DNA from 2 places in the Streptomyces sp. NPDC030809 genome. Region 1 is predicted to be linked to the other one. Evidence: riboswitches for the same ligand, from Rfam matches in the RefSeq annotation. Region 1 holds a riboswitch; the other holds the start of a gene.
What was found. Region 1 has a riboswitch for glycine ahead of gcvT (glycine cleavage system aminomethyltransferase GcvT). Riboswitches for the same ligand answer to the same signal wherever they lie in the genome.
Positions count from the first base shown of each region.

Region 2: linked by a shared signal. The riboswitch ahead of gcvP (aminomethyl-transferring glycine dehydrogenase) and the one ahead of gcvT (glycine cleavage system aminomethyltransferase GcvT) in region 1 are both predicted to bind glycine.

Region 1 covers NZ_JBVIDV010000020.1:84,346-88,370, forward strand. Annotated here, with positions in the region: gene glyA (serine hydroxymethyltransferase) at 1-1,158, opposite strand, end outside; gene gcvH (glycine cleavage system protein GcvH) at 1,178-1,552, opposite strand; gene gcvT (glycine cleavage system aminomethyltransferase GcvT) at 1,632-2,747, opposite strand; glycine riboswitch at 2,792-2,915, opposite strand; glycine riboswitch at 2,916-3,027, opposite strand; gene ACZ407_RS25135 (AAA family ATPase) at 3,175-3,891, shown strand; gene ACZ407_RS25140 (enhanced serine sensitivity protein SseB) at 3,928-4,025, shown strand, end outside.
Region 2 covers NZ_JBVIDV010000001.1:611,431-615,455, reverse strand. Annotated here, with positions in the region: gene ACZ407_RS02645 (DNA polymerase IV) at 1-837, shown strand, start outside; gene ACZ407_RS02640 (PRC-barrel domain-containing protein) at 738-1,130, opposite strand; glycine riboswitch at 1,244-1,353, shown strand; gene gcvP (aminomethyl-transferring glycine dehydrogenase) at 1,550-4,025, shown strand, end outside.

The DNA of each region.
Region 1 (4,025 bases):
GTCGGCGACCTCGGTGAAGTCCTCGGCGCCGAAACCGCGGGTGGCCAGGGCCGGGGTGCCGATCCGCAGACCCGAGGTGACCATCGGCGGCCGCGGGTCGTTCGGGATGGCGTTCCGGTTGACCGTGATGCCGATCTCGTGGAGGCGGTCCTCGGCCTGCTGGCCGTCCAGCTCCGAGTTGCGCAGGTCCACCAGGACCAGGTGCACGTCGGTGCCGCCGGAGAGGACGTCCACGCCCACGGCCTTGACGTCGTCCTGGACCAGGCGCTCGGCGATGATCTTCGCGCCGGCCAGGGTGCGCTCCTGGCGCTCCTTGAACTCGGGGGAGCCCGCGACCTTGAAGGACACGGCCTTGGCCGCGATCACGTGCTCCAGCGGGCCGCCCTGCTGACCCGGGAAGACCGCGGAGTTGATCTTCTTGGCCAGCTCCTGCGTGGACAGGATCACGCCGCCGCGCGGACCGCCGAGGGTCTTGTGCGTGGTGGTGGTGACCACGTGGGCGTGCGGCACCGGGTTCGGGTGCAGGCCCGCGGCCACCAGGCCGGCGAAGTGCGCCATGTCGACCATCAGGTACGCGCCGACCTCGTCCGCGATGCGGCGGAAGGCGGCGAAGTCCAGCTGGCGCGGGTACGCGGACCAGCCGGCGACGATCAGCTGCGGCTTGGACTCCTTGGCGAGGCGCTCGACCTCGGCCATGTCGACCTGGCCGTCCTCGCCCACGTGGTACGGGACCACGTTGTAGAGCTTGCCGGAGAAGTTGATCTTCATGCCGTGGGTCAGGTGACCGCCGTGGGCCAGGTTCAGGCCCATGATCGTGTCGCCCGGCTTCAGCAGCGCGAACATCGCGGCGGCGTTGGCCTGCGCACCCGAGTGGGGCTGCACGTTGGCGGCCTCGGCCCCGAAGAGCGCCTTGATGCGGTCGATCGCGATCTGCTCGACCACGTCGACGTGCTCGCAGCCGCCGTAGTAGCGGCGGCCCGGGTAGCCCTCGGCGTACTTGTTGGTCAGGACCGAGCCCTGGGCCTCCATGACGGCGACCGGAGCGAAGTTCTCCGACGCGATCATTTCGAGGGTGGACTGCTGGCGGAGCAGCTCGGCGTCGACGGCGGCCGCGACGTCCGGGTCCAGCTCGTGGAGCGGAGTGTTCAGAACGGACATGGGTTCTCCCTGGTCTCGGTCAGCCCGCGAGCTCGGTGTACTCGTCGGCGGTGAGCAGGTCGCCCGGCTCGTCCGTGACGCGCACCTTGAACAGCCAGCCGCCCTCGAAGGGGGCCGAGTTCACGAGGGAGGGGTCGCTGACGACGTCCTCGTTGATCTCGACGACCTCGCCCGAGACGGGGGAGTACAGGTCGCTGACGGACTTGGTCGACTCCAGCTCGCCACACTCCTCGCCCGCGGTCACGGTCGAGCCGACCTCGGGGAGCTGGGCGTAGACGACGTCACCGAGGGCGTTGGCGGCGAACTCGGTGATGCCGATGGTGGCGACACCGTCCTCGGCGGCCGAGAGCCACTCGTGCTCCTTGCTGTAACGCAGCTGCTGGGGGTTGCTCATGACCTGATTCTCCTGGATGCGGGGACGTGCGGTGAACAGTGGTCTTGCTGGTCGGGGCGGGCGCGCGCGGGCGCCGCGGTCACTTCTGCCGCTTGTAGAACGGCAGGGCGACGACCTCGTACGCCTCATGCGTACCGCGGATGTCGACGCCGACGCCGGAGGTGCCCGGCTCGGCGTGGGCCGCGTCGACGTACGCCATGGCGATCGGCTTGCCCAGCGTCGGGGACGGGGCGCCGGAGGTGACCTCGCCGATGACCTCGCCGGCGGCGACCACGGAGAAGCCGGCGCGCGGCACGCGGCGGCCCTCGGCGATCAGGCCGACCAGCTTGCGCGGCGGGTTGGTCGCGGCGCGCTCGGCGGCGGCCTCCAGGGCCGTGCGGCCGACGAAGTCGCCCTCCTTCTCGAACTTCACGACCCGGCCCAGACCCGCGTCGAACGGGGTGAGGGAGGTGGTCAGCTCGTGCCCGTACAGCGGCATGCCCGCCTCCAGGCGCAGCGTGTCGCGGCAGGACAGGCCCGCCGGGACCAGGCCCGCGGCGGCGCCCGCCTTGGTGAGGGCCTCCCACAGCTCGACCGCGTGCTCGGGCTTGATGAACAGCTCGAAGCCGTCCTCGCCGGTGTAGCCGGTACGGGCGATCAGCGCCGGCACGCCCGCGACGGTGCCCGGCAGGCCCGCGTAGTACTTGAGGTTGTCCAGGTCGGCGTCGGTCAGGGACTTCACGATGCCGGGGGACTCCGGACCCTGCACCGCGATCAGCGCGTACGCGTCGCGGTCGTCGCGGACCTCGGCGTCGAAGCCGGCGGCGCGCTCGGTCAGCGCGTCCAGCACGACCTGGGCGTTGGAGGCGTTGGCGACGACCATGTACTCCGTCTCGCCGAGGCGGTAGACGATCAGGTCGTCGAGGATCCCGCCGTCCTCCTGGCAGATCATCGTGTAGCGGGCCCGGCCCACGCCGACCGTGGAGATGTTGCCGACCAGCGCGTAGTCCAGGACCTTGACGGCCTCGGGGCCGGTGACGGTGATCTCGCCCATGTGGGAGAGGTCGAAGAGGCCGGCCTTGGTGCGGACGGCGTTGTGCTCGTCCCGCTCGCTCGCGTAGCGCAGCGGCATGTCCCAGCCGGCGAAGTCGGTCATCGTCGCGCCGAGGGCGCGGTGCACGGCGTCAAGGGCGGTCAGACGCGGGGTGTTCGTCATAAGGCTGGCTCTCCAAGGCAGGTCCGCGACGGGGCGAAGGACTTTCCTCCCCATCTGTCATCGGAACCTGAGAGGTTCATCACGACCGTACGTGTATACGGAAGCGACTTGCACCTTGGGTGGAGCCGGCGGTTCACGAGGACCGGGCGGCCCGCTTTTCAGATGTGCCTCGCCCGCGCGGTACGGGGCCTGAGAGATTCAAGGGAGGGACTTGCTCCTTCGGCGTCCGCGGCCGGCCGTGTCAGTCACGGCCTCCGGGGAACTCTCCCGCGCAGATTCAAGCGGCCTTTATGCAGTTGGTCGTACAGCTTGGCGCGCACATCATTGCACGGGCCCCAACCGGGCCGGAACCGTGGGCGGCGCATTACCGTCTCTTTACACTCAACGGGCATGGGTCGGACGACCCGAGCCGGGGGAGGCGAAGACTGTGCGGAGATTCGGAGTTCTCGCGGGTACGAGCAGTACGGGCGCCGCGGCCGGGGTGCCGGCCCAGCCGGGCGCCCCGCAGCGGGAGGCCCTGGGCGCGCCGCGGGCCGCGGCCCCGGCCCGGCCGGTGCGCGACCTGCGCGGCCGCGGCGGCCGCGCACCCGGCCGGCTGCGCTTCGGCGCCGGGGACGTGGTCGTCGTCTCCGGCCTGCCCGGCAGCGGCAAGAGCACCCTCATCAAGCGGGCCGTGCGGGTCCGCGGGATCGACTCCCAGGACGTCCGCGAGCGCTGGGAGCGCCGGATGCCCGCCCGGCTGCCGTACGGGGCCTACCGGCCGCTGGTGCGGCTGGCGCACTACGCCGGGCTCTGGCGGGCCCTGCGCTCCGGCGAGAGCCTCGTCGTGCACGACTGCGGCACCCAGGCCTGGGTCCGGGCCCTGCTGGCCCGGGGGGCCCGCCGCCGCGGCCGCTCCCTGCACCTGCTGCTCCTCGACGCCACCCCCGAGGAGGCCCTGTCCGGGCAGGCGGCCCGCGGCCGCGGGGTCTCCGGCTACGCCTTCCACCGCCACCGCACCACCGTCGCCCGCCTCCTCGCCGCCGCCGAACAGGGCCGCCTGCCCGCGGGCTGCGCCTCCGCCGTCCTCCTGGACCGCCCCGCGGCCGCGGCCCTGACCGGCCTCGACTTCGGCTCCGCCGCGCGGGTTGACGGCACGCCCTAGAGTCGTGCGCAGCGGAACGGAAAGGGCGCGGTGAACATGCAGGACGGGACGTACGGCGGGGCGCACGCCGGGGGCCACGACGGCACGTACGGCGGCGGGGGCGCGGACCACGGCGCCGGGGACGGCTGGCCGGC
Region 2 (4,025 bases), on a different contig from region 1:
GCCGGCGAGGACGAGCTCGTACGGATGCTGGGGCGCTCGCACGGGGTGGCGCTGTACCGGATGGCCCTGGGGCTGGACGACCGGGCCGTGGTGGCCGAGCGGGACGCGAAGTCGGTCTCCGTCGAGGACACCTTCGACGTGGACCTGCACGACCGGGTCCGCATCCGCGTCGAGGTCCAGCGGCTGGCCGACCGCTGCGTGCAGCGGCTGCGGGCCTCCGGGCACTCCGGCCGCACCATCGTGCTCAAGGTCAGGCGGTACGACTTCTCCACCCTGACCCGGTCCGAGACCCTGCGCGGGCCCACCGACGACCCCGGCGTGGTCCGCGAGGCCGCGGCCCGGCTGCTGGACGCGGTGGACACCACCGGCGGGGTCCGGCTGCTGGGCGTCGGGGTCTCCGGGCTCGCCGACTACACGCAGGAGGACCTGTTCGCCCAGGCCGCGGCCGGGGAGGCGGAGGCCCGGGCGGCGCAGGAGGGCGAGGAGGGGCCGCCCGCCGCCCCGGAGGGCGCGGGCGAGCCGGCCGCCGCCGCGGACGGCCCGCCGCCGGAGCGGCGCTGGGCCGCCGGGAGTGACGTCCGCCACGCCGTGCACGGGGCGGGATGGGTCCAGGGCAGCGGGGTGGGGCGGGTGACCGTGCGCTTCGAGGAGCCGGGCGACCGGGCGCCGGGGCGGGTGCGCACCTTCCCGGTGGACGATCCCGACCTGGCGCCCTCGGACCCGCTGCCGCTGGTGGCTCAGCCCTCGTCGGTGCTCAGCCGGCCGAAGTCGCGGTCCGGGGCCGGCGGCGGGGCGGGCGCGGCGAAGTCGCCGGGCAGCGCCACGTCCAGCCCGTAGTGGTGGTACAGCTGCAGCTCCTGCTCGGGGGACAGGTGGCGCCCGACCCCGAAGTCGGGTGCATCCTTGATGAGGGAGCGTTCGTAGGGGATGCGCAGGGCGTCCCCGACCAGCTCGCTCGGCTCCAGCGGGACGAAGGCGTCCCGGCCGAACAGTCCGGTGCGGACGGCCGCCCACTCCGGGGTGCCGGTCGCGTCGTCGAGGTACACCTCGTCGACCGTGCCGATCTTGGTGCCGTTGCGGTCGAACGCCTTGCGGCCGATCAGGCTGCGCGGATCGATATCGGTCTGCACGGTCCCTCCATTTGGTCGCAACTCCTCCGTAATGACTACGAAAGTGCATATTTGAAGAAGGGGCCACTCGAGGGAGTCCCGGCAACCTCGCTGGTAGTCTGGTTTCCGGCTGCTGACCCTGTGCGGGAGAGTCCTCCGAGAACGCTCGTACCGAGCCTCTCGGTGGCGCCGAAGGAGCAAATCCTCCCCGGAATCTCTCAGGCAGACGTACCGCACGGACGAGGCCACTCTGGAAAGCAGGGCGGGCGTCGGACCGGTGTGCCGGAACCCCTCCTCACCGACGGTGAAAGCCGGGACTCCACGGGCAACCCCCGGGAGACCCGGTGAAGCTCTCAGGTTGAGATGACAGAGGGGGAGGCCGTCCGGGTGCCCGCGCCGTGGCACCCCTCGTAGGTCGCGAGACCAGGAGGCCTCCGCAGATGACCGCCCACCGCATTCCGCTCAGCCAGCTCGAGAGCGGCATCCCCTTCGAACAGCGCCACATCGGCCCCGACGCCGAAGCGCAGGCGAAGATGCTGGCCCAGGTCGGCTACGGCTCGCTGGACGAGCTCACCGCCGCCGCGGTGCCGGACGTGATCAAGAGCGCCGAGGCCCTGGGCCTTCCGGCCGCCCGCACCGAGGCCGAGGTCCTGGCCGAGCTGCGCACCCTCGCGTCGCAGAACAAGGTCATGAGCTCCATGATCGGCCTCGGCTACTACGGGACCTTCACCCCGCCGGTGATCCTGCGCAACGTCATGGAGAACCCGGCCTGGTACACCGCGTACACCCCGTACCAGCCGGAGATCTCGCAGGGCCGCCTTGAGGCGCTCCTCAACTTCCAGACCGTCGTCGCCGAGCTCACCGGCCTGCCCACCTCCGGCGCCTCCCTGCTGGACGAGGGCACCGCGGCCGCCGAGGCCATGACGCTGGCCCGCCGGGTCGGCAAGGTCAAGGGCGGGGTCTTCCTCGTCGACGCCGACGCGCTGCCCCAGACCATCGCGGTCATCGAGACCCGCGCCGAGCCCACCGGGGTCGAGGTCGTCGTCGCCGACCTCTCCGAGGGCATCCCGGCCGAGGTCGCCGAGCGCGGTGTCTTCGGCGTGCTGATCCAGTACCCGGGCGCCTCCGGTGCGGTCCGCGACATCAAGCCGCTCATCGACGCCGCCCACGAGCTCGGTGCGATCGTCACGGTCGCCGCCGACCTGCTGGCCCTGACCCTGATCACCTCGCCGGGCGAGCTGGGCGCGGACATCGCGGTCGGCACCACCCAGCGCTTCGGCGTCCCCATGGGCTTCGGCGGCCCGCACGCCGGCTACATGGCCGTCCAGGACAAGCACGCCCGCTCCCTGCCGGGCCGCCTCGTGGGCGTCTCGGTGGACGCGGACGGCAACAAGGCCTACCGCCTGGCCCTCCAGACCCGCGAGCAGCACATCCGCCGCGAGAAGGCCACCAGCAACATCTGTACCGCGCAGGTGCTCCTCGCGGTCATGGCGGGCATGTACGCCGTCTACCACGGCCCCGAGGGCCTGCGGACCATCGCCCGCCGCACCCACCGCTACGCGGGCATCCTGGCCGCCGGTCTGCAGGCCGGCGGGGTCGAGCTGGTGCACGGCGCCTTCTTCGACACCCTCACCGCGCGCGTTCCGGGCCGGGCCGCCGAGATCGTGGCCGCGGCCGCCGAGCGCGGGGTCAACCTGCACCTCGCCGACGCCGACACCGTCTCCGCCGCGGTGGACGAGACCACCCTGCGCGCCGACATCGAGGCCGTCTGGGCCGCCTTCGGCGTCACCGCGGACATCGAGGCGCTGGACGAGACCGTCGCCGACGCGCTGCCGGCCGGCCTGCTGCGCTCGGACGAGTACCTGACCCACCCGGTCTTCCACCAGCACCGCTCCGAGACCGCGATGCTGCGCTACCTGCGCAAGCTCTCGGACCGGGACTACGCGCTGGACCGCGGCATGATCCCGCTGGGCTCCTGCACCATGAAGCTCAACGCGACCACCGAGATGGAGCCGGTCACCTGGCCCGAGTTCGGCCAGCTGCACCCCTTCGCCCCCGTGGAGCAGGCGCAGGGCTACCTCACGCTCATCCGCGAGCTGGAGGAACGTCTCTGCGAGGTCACCGGCTACGACAAGGTCTCCATCCAGCCGAACGCCGGCTCGCAGGGTGAGCTGGCCGGCCTGCTGGCCGTCCGCGCCTACCACCGCGCCAACGGCGACACCCAGCGCACCATCTGCCTCATCCCCTCCTCCGCGCACGGCACCAACGCCGCCAGCGCCGTGATGGCGGGCATGAAGGTCGTCGTCGTCAAGACCGCCGACGACGGCGAGGTGGACGCGGACGACCTGCGCGCCAAGATCGAGCAGTACCGCGACGAGCTCGCCGTGCTGATGATCACGTACCCGTCCACCCACGGTGTGTTCGAGGAGCACGTCGCCGACATCTGCGCCCAGGTGCACGAGGCCGGCGGCCAGGTCTACGTGGACGGCGCGAACCTCAACGCCCTCGTCGGCCTCGCCAAGCCGGGCCACTTCGGCGGCGACGTCTCGCACCTGAACCTGCACAAGACCTTCTGCATCCCGCACGGCGGCGGCGGCCCGGGCGTCGGCCCGGTCGCGGTCCGCGCCCACCTGGCGCCGTACCTGCCGAACCACCCGCTCCAGCCCACCGCGGGCCCGGAGACCGGGGTCGGCCCGATCTCGGCCGCCCCGTGGGGCTCGGCCGGCATCCTGCCGATCTCCTGGTCGTACGTGCGCCTGATGGGCGGCGAGGGCCTCAAGCGCGCCACGCAGGTGGCCGTGCTGGGCGCGAACTACATCGCCAAGCGCCTGGAGCCGCACTACCCGGTCCTCTACACCGGTCCGGGCGGCCTGGTCGCGCACGAGTGCATCATCGACCTGCGCCCGCTGTCGAAGT